DNA from 4 places in the Mesorhizobium sp. ORM8.1 genome. Region 1 is predicted to be linked to each of the others. Evidence: predicted binding sites of a transcription regulator. Region 1 holds the regulator's gene; each other region holds the start of a gene.
What was found. Region 1 encodes PhoB, which activates phosphate uptake and scavenging genes when phosphate is short. Its sites were predicted from a motif close to TGTCATNNANCTGTCAT; they were not measured.
Positions count from the first base shown of each region.

Region 2: ACVDG8_RS31565 (esterase-like activity of phytase family protein) is a predicted target of PhoB. The motif match lies at 2,912-2,928, and genes of this name have one in related genera.
Region 3: ACVDG8_RS18500 (DUF1045 domain-containing protein) is a predicted target of PhoB. The motif match lies at 1,196-1,212, and genes of this name have one in related genera.
Region 4: ACVDG8_RS19600 (PhoX family protein) is a predicted target of PhoB. The motif match lies at 5,909-5,925, and genes of this name have one in related genera.

Region 1 is NZ_CM132600.1:4,525,692-4,533,309, forward strand. It holds gene pstC (phosphate ABC transporter permease subunit PstC) at 1-947, shown strand, start outside; gene pstA (phosphate ABC transporter permease PstA) at 951-1,802, shown strand; gene pstB (phosphate ABC transporter ATP-binding protein PstB) at 1,799-2,602, shown strand; gene phoU (phosphate signaling complex protein PhoU) at 2,623-3,330, shown strand; gene phoB (phosphate regulon transcriptional regulator PhoB) at 3,346-4,035, shown strand; gene ACVDG8_RS22790 (ROK family protein) at 4,048-5,295, opposite strand; gene xylF (D-xylose ABC transporter substrate-binding protein) at 5,622-6,662, shown strand; gene ACVDG8_RS22800 (sugar ABC transporter permease) at 6,808-7,618, shown strand, end outside.
Region 2 is NZ_CM132600.1:6,332,950-6,340,567, reverse strand. It holds gene ACVDG8_RS31580 (Gfo/Idh/MocA family protein) at 1-228, opposite strand, end outside; gene ACVDG8_RS31575 (LacI family DNA-binding transcriptional regulator) at 525-1,550, shown strand; gene ACVDG8_RS31570 (hypothetical protein) at 1,567-2,715, opposite strand; gene ACVDG8_RS31565 (esterase-like activity of phytase family protein) at 3,072-4,487, shown strand; gene ACVDG8_RS31560 (MATE family efflux transporter) at 4,594-6,066, shown strand; gene ACVDG8_RS31555 (nuclear transport factor 2 family protein) at 6,199-6,525, shown strand; gene ACVDG8_RS31550 (MFS transporter) at 6,544-7,618, opposite strand, start outside.
Region 3 is NZ_CM132600.1:3,700,055-3,707,672, forward strand. It holds gene ACVDG8_RS18495 (alpha-D-ribose 1-methylphosphonate 5-triphosphate diphosphatase) at 1-295, opposite strand, end outside; gene ACVDG8_RS18500 (DUF1045 domain-containing protein) at 350-1,057, opposite strand; gene iolB (5-deoxy-glucuronate isomerase) at 1,303-2,115, opposite strand; gene ACVDG8_RS18510 (DUF3329 domain-containing protein) at 2,176-2,385, opposite strand; gene iolE (myo-inosose-2 dehydratase) at 2,450-3,367, opposite strand; gene iolD (3D-(3,5/4)-trihydroxycyclohexane-1,2-dione acylhydrolase (decyclizing)) at 3,648-5,498, opposite strand; gene ACVDG8_RS18525 (bifunctional 5-dehydro-2-deoxygluconokinase/5-dehydro-2-deoxyphosphogluconate aldolase) at 5,532-7,466, opposite strand.
Region 4 is NZ_CM132600.1:3,908,464-3,916,081, forward strand. It holds gene ACVDG8_RS19575 (ABC transporter ATP-binding protein) at 1-360, shown strand, start outside; gene ACVDG8_RS19580 (ABC transporter permease) at 357-1,136, shown strand; gene ACVDG8_RS19585 (phosphatidylglycerol lysyltransferase domain-containing protein) at 1,262-2,299, opposite strand; gene ACVDG8_RS19590 (MarR family winged helix-turn-helix transcriptional regulator) at 2,534-3,019, shown strand; gene ACVDG8_RS19595 (GNAT family N-acetyltransferase) at 3,016-3,696, shown strand; gene ACVDG8_RS19600 (PhoX family protein) at 3,849-5,846, opposite strand; gene ACVDG8_RS19605 (hypothetical protein) at 6,161-6,499, shown strand; gene ACVDG8_RS19610 (phosphatase PAP2 family protein) at 6,559-7,260, shown strand; gene ACVDG8_RS19615 (DMT family transporter) at 7,381-7,618, opposite strand, start outside.

The DNA.
Region 1 (7,618 bases):
GTTCGCGCGATGCCACGGTCAGGCGCTTCGCCCTCACCGACGCGATTTTCCGCGCGCTGACCAAGGCCGCCGCGATACTGGTCTTGGTGCTGCTTGGCGGCGTCGCATTCTCGCTCATCGCGGGCTCCTGGCCGGCTCTGTCGACGCTCGGCGTTTCCTTCCTGACCACTGAATCCTGGAACCCGGTCACTGAGAAATTCGGCGCGCTAGCGCCGATCTACGGCACTGTCATCACTTCAGCCATCGCCATCATCATTGCCGTGCCGATCGGCATCGGCATTGCGATATTCCTGACTGAACTCTGCCCGCGGCCGCTCAGGCGCCCGATCGGCATGGCGGTCGAGCTGCTGGCCGGCATTCCCTCGATCATCTACGGCATCTGGGGCCTGTTCGTTTTCGCGCCCTTCCTGCAGACGACCGTGCAGCCTTTCATCATCTGGCTGTTCCATGGCGTTCCCGGCCTCAACAACCTGTTTGCCGGGCCGCCGTACGGCATCGGCCTGCTCACCTCGGCGATGATCCTCGCCATCATGATCCTGCCTTTCATCACCTCGATCACCAAGGACGTGTTCGACACGGTGCCTTCGGTTCTGAAGGAATCGGCCTACGGTATCGGCTGCACGACTTGGGAAGTGACGCGCCGCGTCGTCATCCCTTACACCCGCGTCGGCATCATGGGCGGCGTCATGCTGGCTCTCGGCCGCGCGCTCGGCGAGACCATGGCGGTCACCTTCGTCATCGGCAATGCGCACCGCATCTCGAGCTCGCTGTTTGCGCCGGCAACGACCATCTCGGCGACCATTGCCAACGAGTTCACCGAAGCGGTCGGAGACCTCTACACCTCCTCGCTGGTGGCGCTGGGCCTGATCCTGTTCGTCATCACCTTCATCATCCTTGCCATCGCCCGCTACATGCTGATGCGCATCGACGCCCGCACCGGAGCCTGACCGATGTCGACAGCCGCATCGCTTCACCAGAGCCGCAAGCGCAAGAATGGTGTGATGATGACGCTGTGCGTCGTCGCCGCCGGCATCGGTCTCGCCTGGCTGGCGCTGATCCTGGGCGCGCTGCTCTACAAGGGCCTGTCGGGCCTTTCGCTGGCGGTGTTCACCGAGATGACGCCGCCGCCCGGCGATGCCGGCGGCCTGCTCAATGCCATCTATGGCAGCATCGTCATGACCATCATCGGCATTCTCGTCGGCACGCCGATCGGCGTTCTGGCCGGCACCTACATGGCCGAGTACGGACGCTTCTCGAAGCTGACGACCGTGGTGCGCTTCATCAACGACATCCTTTTGTCCGCGCCCTCGATCATCGTCGGCCTGTTCGTCTACGAGCTGATGGTGCGGCCGATGGGCCACTTCTCGGCGATTGCCGGCGCCGTCGCGCTGTCGATCCTGGTGATCCCTGTCGTGGTGCGCACCACCGAGGACATGCTGAACCTGGTGCCCAACGCGCTGCGCGAGGCGGGCACCGCCATCGGCGCGCCGCGCTGGGTGGTCATCCGCTCGGTCGCCTATCGCGCGGCAATGTCGGGTATCGTCACCGGCATCCTGCTGGCGATCGCGCGCATCTCCGGCGAGACCGCGCCGCTGCTCTTCACCGCGCTCAACAACCAGTTCTGGTCGAGCAATCTCAATGCCCCGATGGCCAGCCTGCCGGTGACCATCTTCCAGTTCGCGCTGAGCCCCTATGAGGAATGGCAGCAACTGGCCTGGACGGGCGCACTCATAATCACCCTGACGGTTCTCGCGCTGAGCATTGTTGCCCGCAGCCTGACCGGACGCAGAGAGGACAGATGAAACCGATGTTGTCCACCGATCTGAACGCAGTCGACACGACCGTCGAGAAGGCCAAGATCGAGGTCAAGGACCTCAACTTCTACTATGGCCAGTCGAAGGCGTTGAAGAACATCAACCTGTCCCTGCCCGAGCGCAGCGTGACCGCCTTCATCGGCCCGTCGGGTTGTGGGAAGTCGACGCTGCTGCGCGTCTTGAACCGCATCTACGAGCTCTACCCGAAGCAAAGCGCGGAAGGGCAGGTGCTGCTCGACGGCAAGAACATCCTCGACCGCTCGCAGGACTTGAACCTGCTTCGGACCAAGATCGGCATGGTGTTCCAGAAGCCGACGCCGTTCCCGATGTCGATCTACGAGAACATCGCCTTTGGCGTCAGGCTGTACGAGAAGATCAGCAAGGCCGAGATGGACAACCGCGTCGAGCTGGCGCTGAAGCGCGCCGCGCTGTGGAATGAGGTCAAGGACAAGCTCAACGCCAGCGGCCTCAGCCTCTCCGGCGGCCAGCAGCAGCGCCTGTGCATCGCCCGCACGGTGGCGGTGAAGCCCGAGGTCATTCTGCTCGACGAGCCGGCCTCGGCGCTCGACCCGCTGTCGACCGCCAAGATCGAGGAACTGATCGACGAGTTGCAGGCCGAGTACACCATCGTCATCGTCACCCACAACATGCAGCAGGCGGCGCGCGTGTCGCGGCAGACGGCGTTCATGTATCTGGGCGAGCTGATCGAGTTCGACCGCACGGAGAAGATCTTCACCTCGCCGCGTGAGAAGCGCACGCAGGACTACATCACCGGCCGCTTCGGCTGAGTTCATACGAGGACATTATCATGGCCGAACATACCGTCGCTTCCTTTGACGAGGATCTGAGGCAGATCAGCCGGCTGATCATCGATATGGGCGATCTTGCCGGCACCATGGTCGGTGCTTCGACCAGGGCCCTGCTTGAATCCGATAACGCGATGGCGCAGCGCGTCGTTTCCGACGATGCGATCATGGACGCGCGGCAGCGCGAACTGGACGACCGCGCGATCACGCTGATTGCCAAGCGCCAGCCGATGGCCGACGACCTGCGCAGCGTTGTCGGCGCCATCCGCATGGCCGGCGATCTCGAGCGCATCGGCGATCTTGCCAAGAACATCGCCAAGCGCGTCGGCTCGGTCGGCGTCAGCGCCGCGCCGCGCGATCTCTCGCATTCGATCGACAGCATGGCGCAGATGGTGCTGATCCAGGTCCAGGCCGTCATCCAGGAATACACGGCTGGCGATGCCACAGCGCTCGCCAAGCTCCGCAACGACGACGAGCGCATCGACGTCAAATACACCTCCGTGTTCCGCGAGCTCCTGACCTATATGATGGAAGATCCGCGCAACATCACCGCTTGCACGCATCTCTTGTTCTGCGCCAAGAACCTGGAGCGTATCGGCGACCACGTGACCAACATCGCCGAAAACGCTTATTATGTCCTGACCGGCACGCAATTGCCCGCCAACCGTCCGAAGCAGGACGAGACGGCAATGCCGGTGTCGGCGGCCTGACGAAAAGGTTACCCAATGATCGCGCCACGCATCATGGTGGTGGAGGATGAGGAGCCGCTGGGGGTGCTGCTCCGCTACAACCTCGAATCCGAAGGTTATCAGGTCGAGGTGGTGAGCCGCGGCGACGAGGCCGAGATCCGCCTGCAAGAGAATGTGCCGGACCTGCTCGTCCTCGACTGGATGGTGCCGGCGGTTTCCGGCATCGAGCTTTGCCGCCGGCTCCGGATGCGGCCGGAGACCGAGCGGCTGCCGATCATCATGCTGACCGCGCGCGGCGAGGAAAGCGACCGGGTGCGGGGCCTCTCCACCGGCGCCGACGATTATCTGGTCAAGCCGTTCTCGACGCCGGAATTCATGGCCCGTGTCAAGGCGTTGCTGCGGCGCGCCAAGCCGGAAGTGCTGTCCAGCGTGCTCAAGGTCGGCGACATCGTGCTCGATCGTGAATCGCACCGGGTCTATCGCAAGAAGAGCGAGATCCGGCTCGGGCCGACCGAATTCCGGCTGCTCGAATTCATGATGCGTCACCCCGGCCGCGTGTTCTCGCGCAGCCAGCTGCTCGACAATGTCTGGGGTGAGACGATCTATATCGACGAGCGCACGGTCGACGTGCATGTCGGCCGCCTGCGCAAGGCGGTCAACAATGGCCGCATGCCGGACGTCATCAGGACCATTCGGGGCGCCGGATACGCGATCCGCGAGGACTGAGTACGACCTGATTCAGGCTACGTTCTTCTTCGAGGCAAGACCTGTTCGCGCCTGAACGCCCGGCGCGAAGATTTCCTGGTCGACGAAGGTCAGCGCGCGCATGGCGCAGCCTTCGCGGATCAACGGCAATTCGTTGGGCTCGGTGTCGAAGGAAATCGAATTGGAGTGCTGGCCGCCGGCGGTCTGCGCGATTGTTTCACGCAGCGCCGGCTCGATCAGGTCGAAAGCGGCGGCACTGACGCCGACCATGGCGACAGGCGCGGGATCGATCAGCGCGAACAGGCTGCCGAGGCCGAAGCCCAGCGCCTCGCCGGCGCGCCGGTAGGCTTCACGTTCCGGACCGTCCTCGAGCCGGGCCTTTGCCGCGAGCGCCCGCATTTCGGGGTCGCCGACATCGGTCGGCTCGGCGTCTTCGCTCAATCCCATGGCAGCGCGCCAGATGGCATAGTTGCCGGCATAGGCCTCAACGCAGCCGCGTCGGCCGCAGCGGCAGAGCGCGCCGCCGGGACGATGGATCATGTGGCCGAACTCGCCGCCGGAGGAATGCGTGCCGGTGAACAATTCGCCCTTCAGCACCAGCCCCATGCCGATGCCGTGCGATAAAAGGATGGCGATGAAATTGTCGCGGTAGCGGACCGGGTCGCGCCATTGCAGCGCGACAGCCATCATGTTGCAGTCGTTTTCCATGGTGGCGGGAATGCCGAATTCCTTCTCCAGAATGTCGGCAAAGGCAATGTCGGTCAGCGGCGTGATCGGCGACCACAGCATGGCGCGGGCATGGGAATCGGTGATGCCCTGAATGCCCATGGCGATGCGGGCGACGCTGCCGACATCAAGGTCGGGATCCTCCAGCCGGCGCCGCACGATTGCCACGCATTCGCCGACCAATTCGTCGCGCGGCATGGTCAACGTCTCGACCCGCCGCTGTTCCTCGGCAACGACATGGCCGGCGTAGTCGATGACGGCAACGGACAGGAAATTCAGCGACAGCACCACCGTCACCACGGCCGCCGCCTCGGGGCTCAGCGCCAGGCCGATCTGCGGCCGGCCGCGTTTCAGCGAGGCGGTTTCGCTGGCCTTGCTCTCGGCCAGAATGCCTTCGCCGATCAGGTCGGAGGAGATCGCCGAAATTGTGGAGTGGCTGAGCCCGGTGGTGGCGGCGATCTCAGTTCGCGACGGCTGGCCGGCCCTGCGCACGGCTGAGATCACCATGGCGCGGTTGCGCCGGCGCAGATCGTCGTGGCGGATCCCGACCGACATCGTTCCCTTAGTCCTCCCGGTCATCGCGGCCTTGTGATCATGCCACGGGCCGTCGTTGACGCTCCATCTTTTTGTTTTTAGGCAATTCCAAGAAAACCGTTTCACACTTTTCCTGGAATTCCTCCGGGATACTGGCAGAAGCCCGAGGTCGTGTCATTATTTATTGCGGGCCTCGAAAAAATTAGCACGCACCATCAGATCCCATCAGAATCGCTGTTGACAGCACCTCGTCGCTGGATCAGTATTTTTTTGAGGCTCGAAAAAAAGAGCCTTTGTGCCGGCCTTCGGGCCAGTCTGGTCGCGCCGCACGGCGCAGGGAGGATATCATGAAGAAATTCGCAGCCGCCATTCTGGCGGGTGTCGCCATGTCGCTGACGCTGGCGTCGGTCGCTGAGGCGAAGGACAAGGTGATCGGCGTTTCGTGGTCGAACTTCCAGGAAGAGCGCTGGAAGACCGACGAAGCCGCGATGAAGGCAGCGATCGAAGCCGCCGGCGACAAGTATATCTCGGCCGACGCGCAGTCCAATCCGGGCAAGCAGCTGACCGACGTCGAAAGCCTGATCTCGCAGGGCGCCAACTCGCTTATCATCCTGGCGCAGGATGCCTCGGCGATTGGCCCGGCGGTGCAGAAGGCGCTGGACGAAGGCATTCCGGTCGTCGGCTATGACCGCCTGATCGAGAACAAGGACGTCTTCTACCTGACCTTCGACAACAAGGAAGTGGGCCGCATGCAGGCTCGCGGAGTGTTCAAGGCGAAGCCGGAAGGCAACTACGTCTTCATCAAGGGCTCGGGCTCCGATCCGAACGCCGACTTCCTGTTCTCGGGCTCGATGGAAGTGCTGAAAGCGGCCATCGACAGCGGCAAGATCAAGAATGTCGGCGAAGCCTATACCGATGGCTGGCTGCCCGCCAACGCCCAGAAGAACATGGAACAGTTCCTGACCGCCAACGACAACAAGGTCGACGCGGTCGTCGCGGCCAATGACGGCACCGCCGGCGGCGTCGTCGCGGCGCTGACGGCGCAGGGTCTCGCCGGCACCGTGCCGGTGTCGGGTCAGGACGGCGACCATGCCGCGCTGAACCGCATCGCGCTCGGCACCCAAACCGTGTCGGTCTGGAAGGACGCGCGCGAACTCGGCAAGAACGCCGCCGAGATCGCCTCGCAACTGGCCGGCGGCAAGAAGATGACCGACATCGCCGGTGTGAAGGACTTCACGACGCCCGGCGGCAACACCGTCAAGTCGCTGTTCCTGACCCCGGTCGCCATCACCAAGGACAATCTCAACGTCGTCATCGACGCCGGCTGGATCAAGAAGGACGAAGTCTGCGCGGGCGTCGCCGCCGGCAGCGTCGCTGCCTGCAAGTAAGTTTGCCGACAATCGATCAAATCCTGACGCCGCGGTGCGAAAGCCGCGGCGTTTTCTCAAAGATTTGTGTTTCCGCTTCACGCGGATAGCTTTTAGGCTCGGTTTCGGCATCCGCGTCAGACGGGCAAGCCGGCGGGAGGAAATCATGACAGACACGACGTCTACCCCCCAGGCGGACACGGCGCGTGCCTCCGAACTCGGCGTGCTTGCCCGGTTCCTCAAGGCGACCGAGATCGACACCCGCATGCTCGGCATGATCGGCGCGCTTTTGATCATCTGGATCGGGCTGCATGTCATTTCCAGCCTGCGGCTCGGCGTCAATCCGCTCGATTTCGACAGCCGTACTTTTCTCACGCCACGCAATCTGTGGAACCTGTCGGTGCAGACATCCGCCGTCGCCATCATGGCGTCGGGCATGGTGCTGGTCATCGTCATGCGCAACATCGACCTGTCCGTCGGCTCCGCCGAAGGCGTGATCGGCATGATCATGGGCTTTGCCCAGGTGCATTTCCTGGTCCGGTTTGTCGGGCTCGAACTCGGCAACCCGTGGATCTGGGTCCTGGCGCTGCTCATCGGCCTTGCGCTCGGGCTGCTGATCGGAGCCTTCCAGGGTTTCATCATCGCCTATCTCGAAGTGCCGGCCTTCATCGTCACACTCGGCGGCCTGCTGATCTGGCGCGGCGCGGCGTGGTGGGTCACCAGCGGCCAGACCGTGGCGCCGCTTGATGCCACATTCCAGCTGATGGGCGGCGGGCCGGCCGGATCGATCGGCGCAACATGGAGCTGGGTCGTCGGTATCGTCGCTTGCCTCGCCGTGGTGTTTGCGCTGTTCAACGGCCGCGTGCAGCGCAAGCGTTTCCGCTTCCCGCTGCGTCCGATCTGGGCCGAGACGCTGCTCGGCGCGGTCACCTGCGCCGTTATCATGGGCGCGGTGTGGCTCGCCAATTCCTACCCTT
Region 2 (7,618 bases), 1.8 Mb from region 1:
GGCGGGAACCACGACATCGAACACCGCGTCGGGCCTGGTCTGGTCGAGAACGGCGTCGACACTGGTGCCGATGACGGCGCCGGTGAGATCGTACTCACGCGCCCTCGCCTTCGCCCGTTCGGCGTCGAGATCGACGAGACCGACAATAGCGAGGCCGTCGATCTGCCTTGCGGCATCGAGCCACTGCCTGCTCATCGCACCACAGCCGACGAGGACGACATTCATCATCCGGCGTTCCTCCCGTTCGGTCCCTCCAGACCGAATGTCACGGCATCCACGGCATCACCGTAAACGTTTTCCCGTAAACGTTTACGAGAACACACCCGATAGCGTAGATTGTCAACTGGCTGCCGCTCGAAAATCGTCCCGAAGCCTTGGCCTGAGCGGCAGCCAGTGCTAGAGCAGTTGGCCATTCAAGAAATGGCGAACTGATCTAACTCTTTGTTTTTGACGCAATTCCGGACGGAAAACCGCTTCGCACTTTTCCTGGAATTGCTCCGGCCAAGGCAGGGGGAGACTATTCTTTGGCGTCCAGCATCCACGACCTTGCGCGTCACCTGAACATTTCGATCGGCACCGTGTCGCGGGCGCTGAACGGGCGCGCCGACGTCAATGCGGACACCCGCCAGCGCGTGCTCGACGCCGCCAAGCAGCTCAACTATTCGCCCAACCAGTCCGGACGCAGCCTCAGGCAAGGCGCCACCCATTCGATCGCCTTCATGCTGCAGCCGCATCCGGGCGACCAGCAATATGGCGAGCCGTTCTTCATCCCGTTCCTGATCGGCCTGCAGGGCAGGCTGGCCGAAAGCGGGCTCGACCTGACCGTGGTGATGGGCGCGCCCGGCGACTACCAGCAGGAGCGCCTGCGCCGCGTCGTCGAGACCCGCCGCGCCGACGCCGTGGTGCTGGCCTGGACGCGGCGCCAGGACGAGCGCATCGACTATCTGCTCGAGGCCGGCTTCCCCTTCGCCACGCTCGGCCGCAGCCGCACCGGCGGCAAGGCCTATCCCTCGCTCGATCTCGATTTCGAAAAGGCCGGCGCCGATGCCGTCGACAGGTTGGTCGCGCGCGGCCATCGCCGCATCGCCGCCATCCGCCCTTCGCTTGATCTCAATTTCGGCTATCTGTTCCTCGACGGTTATCGCAAGGCCCTCAAGCGGCACGGCATCGAGGTCGATCCGGCGCTGATCGCCGACGCCTTCATCAACGAGGCCGGCGGCTATCAGGTGACGCCGCGCGTGATGCTCGCAAAAGACCGGCCGACCGCCATTATCTTCAACAACGACGCCATGGCGCTTGGTGGCTGCAAGGCGCTGGCCGAGATGGGCATCCGACCCGGCCACGACATCGCGGTGACCGTCATCGTCGACACACCGCTCTGCCGCTATTTCTCGCCGGCGCTGACCGCCTTTCGCCCGGCGCTGGAGCCGATGGGCCGGCGGCTGGCCGAAATGCTGCTCGCCGGGCTTCCCGCCTTTGCCGGCCCGGAAGGCCCGCGCATCATCCGCGAAGTCTGGCCGCTGGAGCTGATCGCCAGAGAGAGCGATTGAGCATAGGAATAATATGTCAACTCTGTAGATACTCCTCATATTCAGAGAAACTGTTGATCATTAACTTTACCGCATTAGATAATATTTCGCCTATTTTCAAAAACTTCCTGCGTCCGACATTAAATTTAGTTGTCAATGGAGGAAGTTTTTGGAGATTTGAATAGGAAAGGTCGAGAGCCGATCCGAATTCCTTCATAACCAAAAGGATTCCACTAATCGATGATCGAAGAATTGCTTTCTCATCATCTGATACCGTGTCACTCAAAATAAGAACATTGTCAAAATGATCCAAAACAGACTTCTGCGTATTAAATATTCCGTCGACTATCGGAGAGAGGCGTTGCGTGTAGGCTTCTAGAATATTTCCGATTTCGTCAAACATAGCCTTGGTATTAGACACATCACTGGGATCTGTGTTTCTTTCAACTGCGGAATTAATCTCCGGTGTTAGCTGTTTTAATATTTCTGAATATGCACTCGTCAATCCTCTAAGAGATTCAAGCCCCTTCGTGGTTTCTTCGGTTTCGTCTAGAACTCCGCTTTCATTATATGTTGCCTCTACGTTATTTTGTTTTAAGCTATCTTCATTTGGTATGGGAGAATGCGAATGGCTTTCTACGGTATTCAATTTCCACCGCTTGACGCTTGCGCGAGCACTCTCTAAGAAACGCCTTACTTTATCTTCCAATTCCTTGATTTCATCAAAATCAATTGTTAACGCCTTACTTTGAATATCAGCACGGAACTTCTTTACCTTATCGAGCTGCAGAGGGTCGAAATTACTTGTGTCAATCGATACATGTTTTTTAAACAATACCTGAACATGCCTATTTTGAAAGATGGAATCCTTCTTTTGTATTGCGTGATTTACCTCTTCCTCGGTACCTGATCTGGCGCGAGGAGTCTCAGAACCGAGACGGCCGCCGACGACAGCTATCAATAAATCGTAATCGGCCAGCATCTGATCGTTGACGGCCAATTGACCATCGTCAGAAACCTGGCCAACGACGTTTTGACCCCAATGGACAACTTCAAAATGAATATCGTTCTCATAGCCAAATATTCTATTATAATCAGATATAACCTCAGATATCTTTTCTCGGTATGGATTCATATCTGAAGGGTTTGACATAATTACTTTTACACAATCAATGGGTCTGATCATTGGGCACCCTGAGAAAACTCGAAGTTTAGGAAAGGTAGAATTTCTCTTTTGCTTTCGTATTGCAAGCAAATTTCGGTAGGCGCAGACAAATGAGATAAGATCGACCGAGAGGTGAGCCCAGATTAGCCCATCGCTGGCGTAGGCTAGGCGAAGGAGGAACGGCCCTTAACCGGAGGTGGGCGGGCAGAGCCGCACCTGTCACGCAGCCATCATGTTCGCGTCCTAAACCGCTTGGCGGAAGGGGTGCGGCATCCTGATGCGACGCCCGCTCCGACATGTTTTGCCACGAGGGGATATCCATGAAGCATCTCAACCGGACCGTCGCATTCGGCGCGGCGCTTGCGCTGTTCACCGCCATGACGCCGGCCCTTGCCGACGGCGTTGCCTATGTCAACAAGGGTCTGGTCGGCATCGGCCGCATCCCGGCAAGCCAGAAGGACAAGTTCGGCGAAACCTTCGGTTCCGGCTCGGGCATGGCGGTCGACACCAAGGGCTGGGCGCGCGACGGCAACGCCTACAAGGGCTCGCTCTGGCTGTTGCCGGATCGCGGCTACAACGTCGCCGGCACCACCGACTACCGCCCGCGCCTCAACAGCATTTCGATCGAGCTTGCCCCGGTGGCGCCAGGTTCCGCGCCGGCAACGGGCAAAGAACAGTCGGGCGTCAAGGCGACGCTTGCCGACACCATGCTGTTGACCGACGACAAGGGCGCTGACGCCACCGGCCTCGATCCGCTGAACGGCGTGCGCCCGGCCGCCGGCGACATGCCGATCCTGCCGCAGGCCGACAACGGCAAGCTGGCGCTGGACAATGAGGCGATCGTGCGCCTGCCCGACGGCACCATGTTCATCTCCGACGAATATGGCCCCAACATCTACCGCTTCTCGGCCGACGGCCATCTGATGTCGGCCACCCAGCCGCCGGCGGCCCTGGTGCCGATGCGCCACGGCAAGCCGAACTTCGCTTCCGACAATCCCGGCCCCGGCGCCGCCGAGCCGGATCCGAAGGATCCCGAGACCGGCCGCCAGAACAACCAGGGCCTCGAAGGCATGTCGATGACGCCGGACGGCAAGTTCCTGATCGCCGTGCTGCAGTCGGCGACCCGCCAGGATGGCGGCGATTCCGGCTCGACGCGCCAGAACACCCGCGCGCTGGTCTATGATGCTTCCGACCTCGCCCACCTCAAGCTGGCCCATGAATATGTCGTGCCGCTGCCGGTGTTCAAGGACGCCAAGGGCAAGACCAAGGTGGCCGCGCAGAGCGAAATCGTGGCGCTCTCCGACACCCGCTTCCTGATGCTGGCGCGCGACAGTGGCAACGGCCAGGGCCTGAAGGGCGCCGAGTCGGTCTATCGCAAGATCAACATTGTCGATCTCTCCGACGCCACCGATATCGCCAACGGCCCGTTTGACGCCGCCGACAAGCCGGTCGCGCCGAAAGGCGTGGTCGATCCGTCGGTGACGACGGCCAAGCTGACGCCTTTTATCGACATCAACGACAAAGCTGAGCTCAGCCGCTTCGGCATGCACAATGGCGCGCCGAACGACAAGAACAACCTCTCGGAAAAGTGGGAGGCGATGTCGCTGGCTTCGGTGCTCGATCCGAAGCTGCCCGACGACTATTTCCTGTTCGTCGCCAACGACAATGACTTCCTGACCCAGGATGGTTTCCAGGTCTGCGCGCCCTACAAGGCCGACGATGGCGCCGATGTCGACACCACCTTCCTCGTCTTCCAGGTCACCCTGCCCGGCCTCGCCAACAACACGCAGTAAGGCGGCGTAGAGCCAGATACCTGCCCATCTGGCTCGGCCACAAAGGCGTGCATGTGCATCAGGCCTGCGATAGCATCGCGGGCCTGATTCATTTTCGGTACCTCACATGGATGACAAAAAGCCCAGCCGCCAACGCGTCGGCGACCTGACCAGCGGTCCGATCCCGCGCACGCTGCTTTTGTTCGCGCTGCCGGTGCTCGGCTCCAACGTGCTGCAGTCGCTCAACGGCTCGATCAACGCCGTCTGGGTCGGCCGCTTCCTCGGCGAGGCGGCGCTGACGGCGACGTCCAACGCCAATCTGGTGCTGTTCCTGATCCTCGGCACCGTGTTCGGCATCGGCATGGCCGCGACGATCCTGGTCGCGCAGTCGGTCGGCGCCCGCGACCTGCCGGAGGCCAAGCGCATCGTCGGCACCAGCGCCACCTTCTTCTTCCTCATCTCGGTCGTGTTCGCCGTCTGCGGCTGGATCTGGGTCGATGCCATCCTCACCGGCCTTGGCACGCCGGCCGACGCCTTGCCGCTGGCGCGCAGCTACCTGCGCATCATCTTCGTCGCCGTGCCGATGATGAACCTGTTGTCCTTCGTCATGACCGTGCTGCGCGGCGCCGGCGATTCACGCACGCCTTTCGTCTTCATGGCGCTGGCGGTGGTTCTCGACGTCGTCTTGAACCCGCTGCTGATCCGCGGCATCGGCCCCTTCCCCGAGCTCGGCATCGCCGGCTCGGCGACCTCGACGCTTGTAGGCCAGACGGTGAGCGTGATCGCCATCCTGATCGTGCTCTATGTGCGCAAACACCCACTGCGGCTGGCCGGCGCCGACCTGGCTTTGCTCCGGCCCGATCCGGCGCTGCTCAGGATCATCGTCTTCAAGGGCATCCCGATGGGGCTGCAGATGATCGTCATCTCGGCCGCGGCGCTCACCGTTATGGGCATCGTCAATTCCTATGGCTCGCAGGTCGCCGCCGCCTATGGCATAGCGGCGCAGCTATGGACCTATATCCAGATGCCGGCGCTTGCCATCGGCGCCGCGGTCTCCTCGATGGCGGCGCAGAATGTCGGCGCCGGCCGCTGGGACCGCATCGGCAAGGTCGCGGCATCCGGCGTCGGCTTCAACATGGTGCTGACCGGCGCATTGGTGGCGCTGCTTTTCATCTTCGATCGCGCCGTGCTCAGCCTTTTCTTGAGCAATGACAGCACCGCGATCGACATTGCCGCCCACATCAACAAGGTGGCGTCGTGGTCGTTCATCCTGTTCGGCATCACCATCGTGCTCTTCGCCACGGTGCGCGCCACCGGCGCCGTCATGCCGCCGCTGATCATCCTGATCATCTCGGTGCTGTTCATCCGCACCGGCTTTGCCTATTCCATGCGCGGCGTGCTCGGCCAGGAGGCGCTGTGGTGGAGTTTCCCGGCGGGCTCGATCGCCTCGCTGATATTGGCCATCGCCTATTACCGCTTTGGCCACTGGCGGACCATGCACAGGATCGAGGACAGGCCGGCCGCCGGCGAGCCGCCCGACACGGGCCTCGGCGTGCCGCGCCAGCGCGCGCATATCGCAACCGAGACGCCGAACGGCTGAAATATCAGGCGTTGCCAGATTCGACGGATTTGCAGACCATCTCGGGCCTGTGTGACCTTTTATCAAATCTCTGGAAGACGGCTGGTGAAAGCACCAACAGCCCTGAAGCCAGCCAGTTTACGAGGCAGCCCCATGCAGGAATTGATCAAGAAGTTCATCGAAACGACCAACGCCGGCGATGTCGATGGCGCGCTCAGCCTGTTCGCGCCCGATGCGGTTATCGACGACGTTTCGGTTGGAGACACGTTCGTCGGCAGCGACGGCGTTCGACTTTACCTCGAGCGATTTTTCGTGGGCTACCATACGTTCAGCAATCTGCTGGCCATCGAAACGACTGATGACCACCATGCGGATGTGCATCTCGATTTCACCGGCGATTTCGGTCACGAGACCGGCACTCTGAAGATCGTCCTCAATGCCGACGGCCTGATCGAGCGGGCTGACGCGGATCTCGACTGACACGCCGAACGGTTGAATTTATCGCGCGTATTTGGCGCCGAAGCCCAGCGCCACCAGCGAGAAAAGCGTGATCATGCCAGCAAACGCGAGGCTGGCGATGGTTGCACTCGCCCAGCTCGAAAGCACGCCGATGCCGATCACCGGCAGCGCATTGCCACAGAAGCAGCAGATGAAGAAGGCTGACACCACTTCGGCGCGGCGATCCGGCGGCGCGATCTGGTTCACCACTTGCAGGCCGCCGCGATAGCCGAGCGCGGCTCCCACGCCGCAGACTGCCGTCGCGACGATCATCAACGCCATCGAGGCGTAGATCTGTGCTGCCACGACCAGCGCCACGGCCGGGATCATCAGCGCCAGCGCGGCAAGCATGGTGGAGCGGCTGGACAGCCAAGTCGTGCCGACAATGGTGATCGCCGCGACGATCGACAGTTCGAAGAACAGCCCGCCGGCTTCGGCGTGATTGGTCGCGTGGAGCTGCTGCGCCAAAATGCTCGGCGCCAGCGCCGCATAAAAACCGACCAGCGCCATGGCGCCAAAACCGGTCACCGCCGGCGCGACGAATTGTACGCGGATCTCGTCGGGCACCGAAAGCCGGGGCCGCAGCGAGACGTCGGAGAACTGTCCAGGGCTGGAGACCGTCTCCTGCGTGCGCCAGATCAGCGCGGTGACCAGCGCAAGCAGGACGAGATAGACGGCAAATGTCAGCTTGAGCGGCCAGGGCGCATATTGGGCGAGCAGCCCCGACATGAGCGCGCCGCCCCCGAGGCCGATGAAGTTGGTGCTGGTGGCGATGACAGCGGCGCGCGACTTGTCCTTGCCTTCAATCAGTTCGGCGAGCCAGGCAGTGCCGGCCCCGGCGCCGACACCGATGCCAAGGCCGCTGAGAATGCGGGCAACGTCGAGCCAGGCGAGGTTTTCAGCAAAGAAGAAAAACAGCGCGCTGACCACGGCGATCGCCATCGCGGCGAGTGCCGCCGGACGGCGGCCGACGACATCCGACAACCGGCCGAAAAACAGCAACGCCGCCAGATTGCCGATCACATAAACGGCGTAGACCAGCGTCAACGTGATCTGCGAGAAGCCGAAGGCCTGC
Region 3 (7,618 bases), 830 kb from region 1:
GCAAGGCGTCGAGCACGGTGGTGATGCCGGCTGTCGCAACCTGCGCGTCATGGGCAAGCACGGCGGCGATCGGGTTCCAGCGCACTTTGGGGCGCGGCGCGTAGTGGCCTTCGAGGTGGTCCGTGTGCAGCTCGACGAGACCGGGGATGATGTAATCGCCGCCCATGTCCTCGCCGGCGCGGGTGGCGCCAGGCTCGACAGCGGCAATCAGGCCATCGCGCAGCAGCAACGAGCCCTCGACGATTTCGTCGGGCAGCACGATGCGGGCATTGGTGAGAATTGTTTCGGCGGTCATCTCGGTCGGTCCTGTCTCAAGCAGCGGAATTGGCAGCAAAAATCGGCGGTCATCTCAGGCGGTCTTGCGGGCCGGGCGATGTCCCAGCGCATGGTGGGAAAGCACCATGAACGGAGCACCGGGCTCGCTTTCGACGAACAAGGTCAGCGCATTCACCGGCACCGGCTGCCGCAGCACGTCGGCGAACAAGCCGTCTATCGCTGCACGAAGACGTGGGCTTTCCTGTGGCCCGACGCGCCCCGAAAGCGTCATGTGGAAGCGGAACGTGTCGAAGACATAGGGGTAACCCCACTGGCAGAGGTTGCGGAACTCGTCCGGCTTCAGCGCATCCGGACTGCGGCGCTCGATCTCGACCTCCGTCAACGGCGCGCGGAAAGGATCGAAGCTGCGCACCACCTCGCCGGCAAAACTGTTCAACGGAGCAAACGGAGCTTCAGGCACCAGGGCGAAGAAGCCGTCGATCTGGCCGATGACGAGGCGCGGAACGACGACGGGTGGCGTCGCCTGCGCGAACGCGTCGAGCGCGGCGCGCAGCGAAGCCTCCGTCCCGTTCGGCGCCAGCCGGAACGGCGCTTTCAGCGTCGCATGGAACCCGTATCGCCGGGCCGAGGCCGTATGGAAGGCAACTTCGGCCGCCGACAGATCGCCGACAGCTTCGACCGGGCGCGTCGCCGCGCCGAACGGATCGCGGCCCAGCCAGTTGGCGGCGATGCGCGCCAGCGGCTCATCCTGCCTCGGGGTGTAGTAGATGGCGTAGCGCATGAATGTTCCTCGTCAAGCGCGCTGCGCCCGAAGGATCATGCGACGCGCTTCAAGTCCTGGTTTTTTGGCAAGCCGTTGTCCCAAAACGCCGAGGCGCTTTGGCGACGTGCATCAGACCCGCTGCCATAGGTGATTTCCATGACGGATTGACGAAGCTTTCATGGGTTTTCGAAGGCAAGTCCACCCTCGAGGTGCTTAGCCGACGATTTTTCCGCGCTGGACCAATGGTTACGCGATAAGCCTGCTCAAGCCTTCATCAGCCATTCGTGCTCGGCGGCGTTGTGGAATTTCCACGTCCGCTTCGGGCCGGCCATGACGTTCAAATAATAGAGATCGTAGCCGTGGCAGGCCGCGCAGGGGTGATAGCCCTTGGGCACCAGCACGACGTCGCCATCCTCGATCGCCATCGCTTCGTCGAGATCGCGCACGCCATTGCGGTCGGCATCGGTGTAGACGCGCTGGAAGGCAAAGCCCTGCGGCGGGTTGAGGCGGTGGTAGTAGGTTTCCTCGAGATAGGATTCCACGGGGAGATTGTCCTGGTCGTGCTTGTGCGGCGGGTAGCTGGAGGTGTGCCCGCCGGGTGTGATGACCTCAACTACAAGCAGCGAATCCGCCGGCTTGCCCTCGGGCAGGATGTTGGTGACGTAGCGCGTGTTGGTGCCCTTGCCGCGCACTTCCTGGCCGAGATCGTCCGGGCCGATTACCCGTACCGGCAGGCCGCCGCCAAGACCCGGCGCGGAACAGACGGCGAGCTCCAGTTCCGTATCGGCTGTCACCGACCAGTCGGAGCCTTGCGGCACATAGACCGACCATGGCTTGCCTTCGAAAGGCGACATCCGCCCGCCAAGCAGGCCGAGATCCTTGCCGCCGGCCGATGTCTTGCCCTTGCCGGTGACGAAGACCAGGCAGACCTCGCGGTCGTCCGTCTTGCCAGATGCCGTCTCGCCCGGCTTCAGCCGATGCAGGTCGAAACCGACATAGGTCCAGCCGGCGCTTTGCGGCGTGACATGCGCGACGTGACCGTGGCCCTTGTCGGCCTTGACGAGCAGTTTCGGCATTTTTCGTCTCCTATCGCAAATCTTCGAGGTCGGCCGCCAACTTCCGACCCATTGACCACCTTATTCCTTCGGCTCGACCGGAGGCTTCTCATCGAACGGCTTGTAGAGATAGAAAAACTGCCACACCGCATAGCCGGTGAAACCGAGCGCGATGACGCCCCAGAACGGCGTGCCGGTGGCGAACTCGATCACCGACCAGATCAGGCAGACGGCGACGATGACGACGCGCCGCCATAACGGCTTGAAGAAGGGGTGCTCGTAATCTTTCATCGCGCCATCCGGAAGTTGCCTGACCGGTCCTCAGATAAGCCACCCGTCATAGCCAATCCAGCGCTCACGTGGTGAGGAACCCTTGCGTCTCGACCGTGTAACCCGCGGCCGTCATCACCCGCATCAGCTCCTTGTGGCCGACTTGCGCCATCTTGAGCGGCGGGTTCTTCTTCGGGTCCTGCTCGGCCTCGACGACGAACCAGCCCTCATAGCCGTGATCGGCGAAGCGCTGCACGATGGCGCCGAAATCGAGCGAGCCGTCGCCCGGCACGGTGAAGGCGCCAAGCGCCACGGCGTCGAGGAACGACTGCTTGGTGCGGTCGAGACCGTCAATCACGCCCATGCGCACATCCTTCACGTGGACGTGGTTGATGCGCTTGTGATGGTTGTCGATGGCGCGCAGCACGTCGCCGCCGGCGAAAGCGAGATGACCGGCGTCGAGCAAAAGCGGAATGCCTTCGCCGGAATGGCGCATGAAGGCGTCGAGCTCCGGTTCGGTCTCGACCACCGCCGCCATGTGATGGTGATAGGAGAGCGGCATGCCCTGTTCGGCGCACCATTCGCCGAATTCGGTCAGTCGCCGGCCATAGGCCTTCATCTCGTCGCCGGTGAGTTTCGGCTTGGTGACCAAGGGCTTGGAGCGGTCGCCCTGGATCGAGCGGCCGACCTCGCCATAGACGATGCAGGGCGCGGCGACCGCCTTGAACAGGTTGATCATCGGCTGGATGCGATCCTTGTTCGCCGCCATATCCTCGTTGACCAGCGTGCCGGAGAACCAGCCGCCGCAAAGCGTCACGTCGACCTGGCGCAGGATCGGCAGCATCACGTCGGGATCATCGGGGAAGCGGCGGCCCTTCTCCATGCCGGTGAAGCCGGCCGAGCGCGACTGCCGCAGGCACTCCTCCAGCGACACATCATCGCTTAATTCCACCAGATCGTCGTTCCACCACGCGATGGGGGACATGCCCAGTTTGGCTTTCAAGTCGTCAACTCCAATGTCGGTTCGTTTCCACCCTCCCTACGAGGGAGGGCAATCGCATATGAGTTTTTACGAAGAGGACCCCCACCCCTAACCCCCCCCACAAGGGGGAGGGAGACCCGGTAGGCGCTGATCTCCGCAAACCGCCAACGTTTCGACACCAAAAGGAGGGCATGCGGCAGCGTTCCCTCCCCTTTGTGGGGAGGGTTAGGGTGGGGGTCCTCTTCGTAAAAACTCATATGCGATTGCCCAAGGGGGAGGTGGGGTTTTGGCAGTGCCGGCATCAATTTCCGATGTTCTGCATCTGCCGCTTTTCCTCATAGGCCTTCCGCGCTGCGTTGACCTCGCGCCGCGCCGAGACTTCCGGCACGGCGACGTCCCACCAATGGCCGCCGGCCTCTGTCGACACAAGCGGGTCGGTGTCGATGACCAGCACCGTGGTCTTGTCGTTGTTCTTTGCCTTGGCCAAAGCCGTCTCCAGCTCGGCGATCGACGCCACCTTTTCGGCTATCGCGCCGAGGCTTGCCGCATGCGCGGCGAAGTCGACATCGGGCAGCACCTCGTGGCGCGAGTCCTTCAGGAGATTGTTGAAGTTGGCGCCGCCGGTCGCCATCTGCAGCCGGTTGATGCAGCCATAGCCGCGATTGTCGAGCAGCACGATGGTGAGCTTGAGGCCGAGCATGACCGAAGTGGCGATCTCGGAATTGAGCATCAGGTAGGAGCCGTCGCCAATCATGACGACGACCTCCTGGTCGGGCTTGGCCATCTTGGCGCCGAGGCCGCCGGCGATCTCGTAGCCCATGGTCGAGAAACCGTATTCGGCGTGGTAAGAGCCGGGCTCCCCCGCCTGCCAGAGCTTGTGCAATTCGCCGGGCAGCCCGCCTGCGGCATGCAGCAAGGTGACACCCGAACCCATGGCGCGCTGCACGGCGCCGATGACCTGCGCGTCGGACGGGTAAGCGACGTTGGTCGCGGCCGTGACCTTGGCGGCTGCCGCCTGCCAGTCGGTCTTGCCCTTCAGCGCATTGTCGGTCCAGGTGGACGGCGCCTTCCAGTCCTTCAGCGCGGCGGACAGTTCCGCCAGGCCTTCGGCGGCATCGGCGACCAGCGGCAGCGCCCAATGCTTGCCGGCATCGAAAGCCTGCGTGTTCAGGCCGATAATGGTGCGGCCTGCATTCTTGAACAGCGACCAGGAGCCGGTGGTGAAGTCCTGCAGCCTGGTGCCGACGGCAAGCACCACGTCGGCCTCTTCCGCCAGGCGGTTGGCGGCGGAGGTGCCGGTGACGCCGACCGCCGCCATGTTGAGCGGATGATCGTCGGGCAGCGAGGATTTTCCACCCTGGGTTTCGCAGACGGGGATGCCGGCACCTTGCACCAGCTTCGCCAGCTCTCCGGAAGCCTGCGAATAGAGGACGCCGCCGCCGGCGATGACCAGCGGTTTCTTGGCGCCCTTCAGCGCGGCGACGGCGGCAGCCAGTTCGTTGCGATCGGGGCGAATCCGGCGCGGCGCCCAAACGCGCTCGGCAAAGAAGCTCTCCGGATAATCATAGGCCTCGGCCTGCACGTCCTGGCAGAGCGACAGCGTGACCGGGCCGCATTCGGCTGGATCGGTCAGCACCTGCATGGCGCGGTTGAGCGCCGGGATGATCTGCTCGGGCCGCGTGATGCGGTCGAAATAGCGCGACACCGGACGGAAGCAGTCATTGACCGTCGCCGTGCCGTCGGAAAAGTCTTCGGCCTGCTGCAGCACCGGGTCGGGCAAACGGTTGGCGAAGACATCGCCGGGCAGCAGCAACACCGGCAGCCGGTTGACATGGGCAAGGGCAGCCGCCGTCACCATGTTCAGCGCGCCGGGACCGATTGAAGACGTCGCGGCCATGAAGCGGCGGCGGAAATTCGCCTTGGCATAGGCGATCGCCGCATGCGCCATCGCCTGCTCGTTGTGGGCGCGGAAGGTCGGCAATTCGTCGCGCACCTGGTAGAGCGCCTCACCGACGCCGGCGACATTGCCGTGGCCGAAGATCGCCCAGACGCCGCCGAAGATCGGCACGGTCTTGCCATCGATCACGGTCATCTGGCGGGACAGAAAGCGGGTCAGCGCCTGCGCCATCGTCAGGCGAACGGTCTTGCTCATTGTCGTTTCCTCCGGCGTCTCGATGACGTCTCGTTATGCTGCCTTGCGGCCGCGCGCGGCAAGCCAGGCCTCGGTCAATTGCTCGAAGCGCGACGCCATGTCGGCGATGGCCTCGTCGTCCGACATCTTGCCGGCCAGCCATTGTTCGGCAGCGTTGATGAAGATGGTGCGACCGACAGCAAAGCCCTTGACGATGGGCGCGTTGGCCGTGGCGGCGAAGGCCGCGACGAGTTCGTCCTGCGGCGCCTCCAGCCCAAGCAGCACGACGCCACGGCACCATGGGTCGTTCTTGACGATGACCTGTTCGATCCTGGCCCACGCGGCCGCCGAGGCCTGCGGCTCGAGCTTCCACCAGTCGGGCTTGATGCCCAGCGCGTACAGCTCTTCCAGCGCACGCGGAATGGTGGTGTCGTCGAGCTTGCCGTGCTTGCCGGCGATGATCTCAATGAGAAGCTCCCTGCCGACCTTCCGCGCGGCCTCGAACAGCGCGCGCAGCTTCTGCTGCTGCTCGGTCTTGAGCGCCTCGGGATCGTCCGGATGGTAGAAGCACAGGCATTTGATGCAATGGTCGACCGGCCATTCGGTAAGCTGCGAGCCGATATCCTGCGAGAATTCGAAGCGCAGCGGCCGCGACCCAGGCAATTCGACCGGACGGCCGAGCCAGGCAAAACGATGGCGGGCGAATTCAAACATCGCGTCGCGGCCGTATTTCTCGTCGATCAGCATGCCGTAGCCGTCGCGGCCGGCCGCGACCTTGGCTGCTGCCTTAACGGTGAGCACCTTGAAGTCGGGAATGCGCGCGGCATCGACGCCGAGCTTGGCCGCGATGTCCTCCAGTTGCACGCGATGATCGCAGGCCAGCGCCATCAGCGAAGGGATGTCGCGCCGGCGCGTCGTCGCCCAGTGGATATGATTGATCGCTTCGTCCTTGCGCAGCGCCAGATGCTTGCTGCCGTGCTTCAAAAAGAACTGCAGCTCCTCGAAGGTCGGGTATTCCGGCGCGCAGAGCAGGCGCGACACGGCGAAAGCGCCGCAGGCATTGGCCCAGGTCGCGGCCGTGGCGAAGCTTTCGCCGCCGAGCCAGCCGCGCAGGAATCCCGACATGAAGGCATCGCCGGCGCCAAGCACATTGTAGACCTCGATCGCAAAGCCCTTGCCGACGATGCCGTCCTCGAGGTCGTCGCTGATCGCTCCGTCATAGACGATGCAGCCCATGGCGCCACGCTTCAGAACGATGGTGGCCGACGACAGCGAGCGGATCGTCTTCAGCGCGCTCAGGCAATCGTCGGCGCCGGAAGCGATCATGATCTCTTCCTCGGTGCCGACGATGAGATCGCAATCGGGCAGCACGGTCTTGAGCTGCGCCGAGACGCGGTCCGACTTGACGTAGCGCTCGAAACCCTCGGCATGGCCTGCAAGGCCCCAGAGGTTCGGACGGTAGTCGATGTCGAAGACCACCTTGCCGCCCCGGGCTTTCATCAGGCGGATCGCCTTGCGCTGCGCGGCATCGGAATTTGGGCGGGAGAAATGCGTGCCGGTGACGACCACCGAACGCGCCGAGGCGATGAAGGCCTGGTCGATATCTTCCTCGGCCAACGCCATGTCGGCGCAGTCGGTGCGATAGAAGATCATCGGCGAGACGCCTTCGCTCTCCACCGAAAGCAGCACCAGGGCGGTCAGCCGTTCTTTATCGGTCTTCAAGCCATCGACCGAGACGCCTTCGCGTCGCAACTGCTCGCGGATGAAGCGGCCCATCTGCTCATCGCCGACGCGGGTAAGCAGCGCCGAGCGCAGGCCAAGCCTGGCGGTGCCGACGGAAATGTTGGCCGGGCAGCCACCGACCGACTTGGCGAAAGAGGTGATGTCCTCCAGCCGCGAACCGATCTGCTGGCCGTAGAGATCGACCGAGGCGCGGCCGATCGTGATGACGTCGAGCGGCGGATATTTTCCTTCCACGGCTTCGCCCATTCGAACCTCCCATCGGCCTTGTTGTGCAGAGCAGCGTCGTTTGGGCGGCATGCGCAAACGGCGGCATGGCGCCGTCAATATGAAATATTAATTCCAATCCGCAGTCAATATGGAATGAGCATTCCCGGACTGAAAAGCGCTCGCCGGTGAGG
Region 4 (7,618 bases), 620 kb from region 1:
ACCACGCATTATATCGAAGAGGCCGAGGCGATGGCCGACCGGGTCGGCGTCATCAACAAGGGCGAGATCATCCTGGTCGAGGGCAAGGCCGAGTTGATGCGCAAGCTTGGCCGCAAGCAGATGAAGCTGGAATTGCGCGCGCCGCTTGCCGCCATACCCGACGGGTTGTCGCACTATGCGCTCGAATTGTCGGGCGACGGCAACCAGCTCACCTACACCTATGACAACCAGAGCGATCGGCCGGGCGTTGCCTCGTTGATCCGCGACCTCGAGGCAGCCGGCATCCAGTTCCGCGATCTCGACACCAAGAACAGCTCGCTCGAAGAGATCTTCGTCAATCTTTTGAGGCAAGAGCCATGAACCTGCGCGCGGCCCCCAATTTTCGTGCAGTATGGGCAATCTACCGGGTGGAAATGGCGCGTGCCTTCCGCACCGTGCTGCAGAGCATCATCTCGCCGGTCATCTCGACATCGCTCTATTTCGTCGTCTTCGGCTCGGCCATCGGCTCGCGCATCAACGAGATCGACGGCATTCCCTACGGCGCTTTCATCGTGCCCGGGCTGATCATGCTGTCGCTGTTGACGCAGTCGATCTCGAATGCGTCCTTCGCCATCTATTTCCCGAAATTCGTCGGCTCGATCTACGAGCTTTTGTCGGCGCCGGTCTCTTATCTGGAGATCATCATCGCCTATGTCGGCGGCGCCGCGACCAAGTCGATCATGCTCGGCCTGATCATCCTGGGCACGTCAGCACTTTTCGTGCCGCTGAGGATCGAGCACCCGTTGTGGATGATCGCCTTCCTGGTGCTGACGGCGGTGACCTTCAGCCTGTTCGGCTTCATCATCGGCATCTGGGCGAAGACCTTCGAGCAGCTGCAGCTGGTGCCGCTGTTGATCGTCACGCCGCTGACCTTCCTTGGCGGCAGCTTTTATTCGATCCATATGCTGCCCGGCATCTGGAAGACGATCACGCTGTTCAACCCGGTCGTCTACCTGATCAGCGGGTTCCGCTGGAGCTTCTACGGCAGGGCCGATGTCTCGGTCGGCGTCAGCCTCGGCATGACGCTGGTGTTCCTGGCCATCTGCATCGGCATCGTCGCCTGGATCTTCAAGACCGGTTACCGGCTGCGCAACTGACCGTCCAAGCCTTTGGTTTTGCAGTGTGGCCTAGCGCTGCGAGATGCTGCCGCTACCGCGCACTTCGGATCGCCGCATCGTCGGATGTCCGTAGATATCGACTGCCGAAAATCAGGACATCAAACTCAGATCGCCTTCATCAGGCGCAGCAGGCCGAGCATCTCGACAAAAGTCCCTTTGCGGAAGGCGATGTAGGTCGGCTGCTCGACGCCGTGGAAGCGGCGCTTGAAGGCCGCCTGGCCCTGCAGGTTGAAGCGCGAGCGGTTGACCCAGGGCGAGTTGTAAGCGCGCTGGAAGGCGCCGCGCCAAAAACCCGATTCGGCAAAGCCGCTGGGCTCGATGTCGAGCAGCGGCGACAGGCCGAGCGTGACCAGGGGAACGCCTTCCTCGCGAAAGCGGTCGACGGCGAACTTGGTCAGGCCGATTTCGGCATGCGGTGTGGCATCGACCTGCTTGCGCTTGAACGAGGTGGTGTAGCCGATCACCTTGCCGTCGCGGAACAGCGGGTCGAAATCGAGGATGGCGAGCAGCCTGCCGTCCGGGCTGTGCAGGAGGAAGCGGCGCATGTCGGGGCCGAGCTGGTCGGCAAAGCGACGATTGAGGAAATCCATCTCCCAGCGCTTGACGATGCGCTCGCTGCGCCAGTCGGCTGAAAGCTGCCTGATCTCGTCGAGCAGGGCGTCGCCCCGATCCTCCGAAAGGACAAAACCCTTCTTCGTCAACCAGCGTTCGGAATAGCGCACGGTCTCGTTACGCTTGCCGGAAAAATCATGCGCCGGCAGATGCAGACTGGTGTCGACGCCAAGACGATTGACCTGATAGCCGAGCCCGGCCAGCACTTTGGCCGTGTCAGCGCCGACCTGGACGAACCAGGGGCCGCCGGCGGCTTCGACGAAACGCTTGATATAGGCCGGCCGATCCGCCGGATCGGCCACCGGATCGCCCAGCGCGAAATGATGGCTCATCTTGGTGCCGAAGGCGATGTAGCCGTCGCCGTCGCTGAAATAGGACAATTTCTGCTGGGCGGCCGTGGAATAGGCGAGCGAGAAATCGCCGTGACGGCGCACCAGTTCCAGCCGTTCGGCGTCGCTCAACGCGCGCCGCGGAACCTTGGCCGCCGCAGCCTCAAGAAGCCTGTCGAAATAGATGCGCAGGGGCGCCATGAGCTCCGCGTGCCGAGAAGTGAATACTTGCGGCGAAAAGGCCGCGAATCGCCGGCGCGACCGATGCCGGTCGCGTCGCGCCAGCGCGATATAGGATGCAATCGGTGGCGATTGAAGGGCAAATATCGGTGACCGGCTGGCGTGATCTGCTAGCGGTCGCTGCCTTCGTCACCGCAGCTTGATTTTCTCATATAATGTTATATATCAAGTTATGGTTATTATGCAGGTGTATTCATGGAAGACATCTTACGATCGCTCGGTTTCCTCTGCCTCGGCAGCAGGCTGAAACGCATAGGCGAGCAATTGCAGGCCGACACGCAACGCGTGCTCGACGGCCTGGATATCAGAATCCAGTCCAGCCAATATCCATTGCTCGCCGCGCTCGACCGGCTCGGGCCGCTGCCGGTCGGCGAGTTGGCGCAGTCGCTTGGCATTGCCCAGCCTGGCGTGACGCGCAGTGTCGCGCTGCTGTCCGAACTGGGACTGGTCGAGGTCAGTCCGTCGAACGACGACCAGCGGCGCCGGATCGTCTCGCTCTCTCAGGCCGGATGTCGGCTGGTCGATGACGCGAAGCACGGGGTCTGGCCGCGCATAGAGAACGCCGTCGCGGATCTGTGCGCCGATCTTTCCGGGCCGCTTCTTAGCCAACTCTCCACCATCGAGGACCGTCTGGCTGCGACGCCGCTCGACCGCCGCGCCGAAAGGATCGCCACGCCATGAAACACGTTCTCGACCGCCCCGTCTGGAGCGCGCTCGACACGCGGCAGAAGGTCTTCGCGGAGGGTGACGGCCTTGCCCGTCGCTACCGGCCCACGATCATTCCGTTTGCCGCCACCGCCGCCGAGGACCCTGAGAGCCTGCATGCGCTTGGACGGCTCGTTCCTGCCGGCGAGACCGTCATTCTGGCCCAGGCCGATGCAATTGCCCTGCCAGCCGAGCTTATCGCGGTGTCGACCGCCGACGCCGTGCAGATGATCGCCGAGCAGCCGCTGCAGGCCGTGTCCGATCCGCGCATCGAACATCTGACACGGCGGGATGCGGCCGAGATGCTTGCTCTTGCCTCGCTCACCAAACCAGGCCCGTTCACACTCGAAGCCTTGAGCCTCGGTGATTTCTGGGGCGTCAAGATCGACGGCAGGCTGGCCGCGATGGCCGGCGAGCGCATGAAACAACCCGGCTATTCGGAACTGAGCGGCGTGTGCTCGCATCCGGATTTTCGCGGCGGCGGCCTTGGCAGGCTCTTGTCGCTGTTCGTGGCGAACCGCATCACGGCGCGCGGCGAGATCCCTTATCTGCACGCCTATGCCAGCAATGTCGCGGCGACAGGCTTGTACGAATCCATCGGTTTCCGGTTGCGCAGCGCGATGAACATCGCCGTGGTCCAGCGGGCGGGGTGAAACGCTTCGCTTCGTCATCCACGGGCGGAGCAAGGAGCGCAGCGACGCGCCGCAGAGAGTCTCGGCGACGGAGCTTCGCTCCTGTTTCGCCCTGGGTTGAGGACGTCGGGGACGCACGCGCTCAACCCCAACGTCCTCAAGGTCTTAATGCATCACACCGCGATCTTGCCGCCGCCCTGTTTGGTGATGGCGACGACCGACGGCCGTACCGGCATGTCCGGCTTGAAGTCGGGCCAGCGGGTCGACAGGTCCTCGTAGTAGGACGGGCGCTCAAAACCTTCCCAATCCTCGCCGCCGTCGCCCGGATGCTGGACGGCAACGAAGGCGGTCTGGTCGTCCGGCGTAAACAGCGGGCCGCACATTTCGGCGCCGATCGGCACGCGGAAGAACAGTTTTGACGTCGCCCGCGCAGCACCCTCCGTGTCAACCGCCCACAGGCCGTCGGTGCGGCCGGTGGCCTTCGGGCCTTGACCGTCGGTGGCAACCCACAGCCGCCCGGCGGAATCGACCGCGCAATTGTCCGGCATGCCGAACCAGCCATTGGCCGTCGTCGCGGTCGAGAAGGTGGCGCCGACATCGGCGACGGAAGGATCGCCGCACTTCAAGAGCACTTCCCACTTGCCCTTGGCGGCAGTGAAGTCGCCGCCATCCTCGACGATCTCGATGATGTGGCCGAAGGCATTGTCCGCGCGCGGATTTGCGGCGTCGACCTGCTCGGCCTTGCGCTTCGAATTGTTGGTCAGCATGACATAGACCTTGCCGTTGCCGGCATTGGGCTGGATGTCTTCCGGCCGGTCCATCTTGGTGGCGCCGAGCAGGTCGGCGGCGCGCCGCGTCTCGATCAGCACGTCGGCCTGGTCAGCAAAGCCGTTCGCGGCTGTCAACGGACCCTGCCCGAACACGATCGGCATCCACTCGACCGAGCCGTCCTCGGCGAACTTCGCCACATGCAGCGTGCCCTCATCGAGCAGGTTCATGTTGGCCGTGCGGTCGTTGGGGTTGAACGCGCCCCTGGTGACGAATTTATAGACATAGTCGAAGCGCTCGTCGTCACCGAGATAGAAGACGACGCGGCCGTCCTTAGCGACGATCGATTCGGCGCCCTCATGCTTGAAGCGGCCCATGGCGGTGCGCTTGCGCGGCGTCGAGGTCGGGTCGTTGACATCGACTTCGACGATCCAGCCGAACCGGTTCGGTTCGTTCGGCTCCCTGGCCAGGTTGAAGCGGTCGTAATGCGCGCCCCATTCATAGGCGCCTTCCGGAATGCCAAGGCGCTTGTAGTTGGCGGCTTCCTTGTGGCCCTCCGGCAGCTCGCCGGAGAAATAGCCGTGGATGTTCTCCTCGGCCATCACATAGGTGCCCCACGGCGTGACGCCGCCGGCGCAGTTGTTCATCGTGCCGATGACCTTGGCGCCGGACGGATCGGCATTGGTCTTGACGCGGTCATGGCCGGCAACCGGACCCGACAACGCCATCTCGGTGGTCGACATGATGCGGCGGTTGAGCTTGCCGTCGCGCACCACCTGCCATTTGCCGGCGTCCTTGCGGATCTCGACGATGGTGCCGCCATGCGCGGCCATCTCGACATCGACTTGCTCCTTCGAGAGCGGTGCGACCTCGGCCTTCTTCTTCCCATCCTTCTCGACAACCTTGACGATGCCCGGAAACATCAGATGCGGGTTGGTGTATTCGTGGTTGACCACCAGCAGCCCATGCTCGGCCGAGCCGTCGATCAGGATATAACCGACATAGTCGTTGTTGTAGCCGAACTGCCTGGCCTGGGCCGCCGCCGACTGTTTGGTCGGGTCGAACTCCGGCGAGTCGGCGAACAGCGGATCGCCCCAGCGCAACAGCACGTCGGCGTCATAGCCCGGCGCGACATGGTGCCTGTCGTCGATGCCGGCCTCGAGCTCATCGAATTTGAAGGCCGAGGCCTCGGTGGCGCGCGCCTCATCAGCGGCGATCAGCGCCAGTGGGCTGACGGTGGCGGCAATGGCCGAGACGGCCAGCGAGCCCATGAGGAAGCCACGGCGCGAGAAGCGCGCGGCGATGATCTCGCCCATGGTGCGGTTGTCGCTCGGGTTGACGGGCGGCCCGTCATTCTCCTCGAGCTGGCTGGTGCGGAAGCGGGTTTCAGGGGTCACGGACATTCGGCTGCTCCTCTGGCTCTCGGGTGGCTGGAGTTTGACTCTTCGACCCCTACAAGCCATCGATCACATTTTCGTGACATTGCCGTGATCGATGGTGGGAATTGTTTTGCCGGCTGACCAAGGCGCCGCTCGACCTGCCACCGCGGCTTGCGATCCAAAGTGCTCGACCATGGTTGCCGTGGCGTCTTTTGCGACCTCGGGCTTCGGTCCTTTGTGAGCGCGCCTTGTCGGCCGCCGTCAGCTTGACGGCTTGGCGCGCTTCGGAAACAAGGGCTGCGGCAAGCGGCGATGGCCGCTCCGACAGGGGATGAAAAATGAGTTTCTGGGGACTGGCGCAACTCGGCATGTCGACCGTGATCTTCCTGCTCGCGGCGATGGCCGCCAAGCAATGGGGGCTGGAGCCGAGCCTCGGCAAGATCCTGCTGACGCTGGCGCTCTATAGCGCCGGCAATTTGATCATGCTGCGGCTGGTGCGCGAGTTCGGCATGTCGGTGTCGTTCAGCCTGTCGGCAGTGATCCAGCTTGTCTCGGTCAATGTCGTGGCGCTGGTCTTCTTCGGTGAGCGGCTCAACGCCGTTCAGGCGACAGGCGTGGTCTTGGCAATCGGTGCCGTCGCGCTGATCACGCTCGGGCCCTATATGCAGAGGCTCTGAAACAATCCGAGAAAAGTGTGAAGCGGTCGGAAATGCGTCAAAGCGAATCAGGGCCCCTAATGAAATCCATCCTCGACATGTTTCTCAACCGGCTGGAATTCCCGGTGCTTCTGGCGGGGCTGGTGATTGCTGGCGGGATGTGGGGATTCGTCGAATTGACGGAGGCCGCTCGCGCGACGACGCCACATGCTTTCGACACTGAAATCCTGCTCGCCTTCCGTCATGCCGGGCAGCCGGACAGCCCCATCGGCCCGCTTTGGCTGCAGGGTGCTGTTCGCGACGTCACCGCGCTCGGCAGCTCGGCGGTGCTGGTGCTGATCACGACCGCGACGATCATTTATCTCATGTTGATCCGCAGCCCCGCGACGGCGCTGTTCATGTTCGTTGCGGTGGCAGGCGGGCAAGTGCTGTCCAGCCTGCTCAAGCTCGAGGTCGATCGACCGCGGCCCGATCTCGTCTCGCATCTGGTCAATGAGACGTCGCTGTCGTTCCCGAGCGGCCACGCCATGCTATCGGCGGTGACCTATCTGACGCTCGGCAGCTTGGCCGCGCGCTTCCTGCCGGGACGCACGACGAAGATCTTCGTGCTTTGCCTGGCTGTGCTGATAACGCTGCTGGTCGGCACCAGCCGCGTCTATCTCGGCGTTCACTGGCCCTCGGATGTGCTTGCCGGCTGGTGCGCCGGCTTCGCCTGGGCCATGCTGTGCTGGCTGGTCGCGCGGCTTTTGCAGCGGCGCAAAATGATGGCCGACAGTGAATGACCGGGGTTTCGCTTCCGACCATCCAGCGTATGGAAGCGAGCGAAGGTGATCACCAGCGGCCGCTTGACGCCCGGGCGCAGTTGAACGGGAAACCGCAGACCGCGTAAGGCGGCCGCGGGCTCACACCGCCGCTTCGATCGGCTCGGCCAGCTTCGGATTGGTGCGCGCGGCGATCAGGCAACCGGCGACGATCAGGCATGCCCCCGCCAGCGTGGTCCAGGCCACCGTCTCGCCGAAGAAAAACCAGCCGAGCCCGATCGCCCAGATGAAAGCCGAGTATTCCGTCGGGATCAGATATTGCGCTTCGGCGCGGGCGTAGGACCAGCTCATCAGGAATTGGCCGGCAAGCGACAGCATC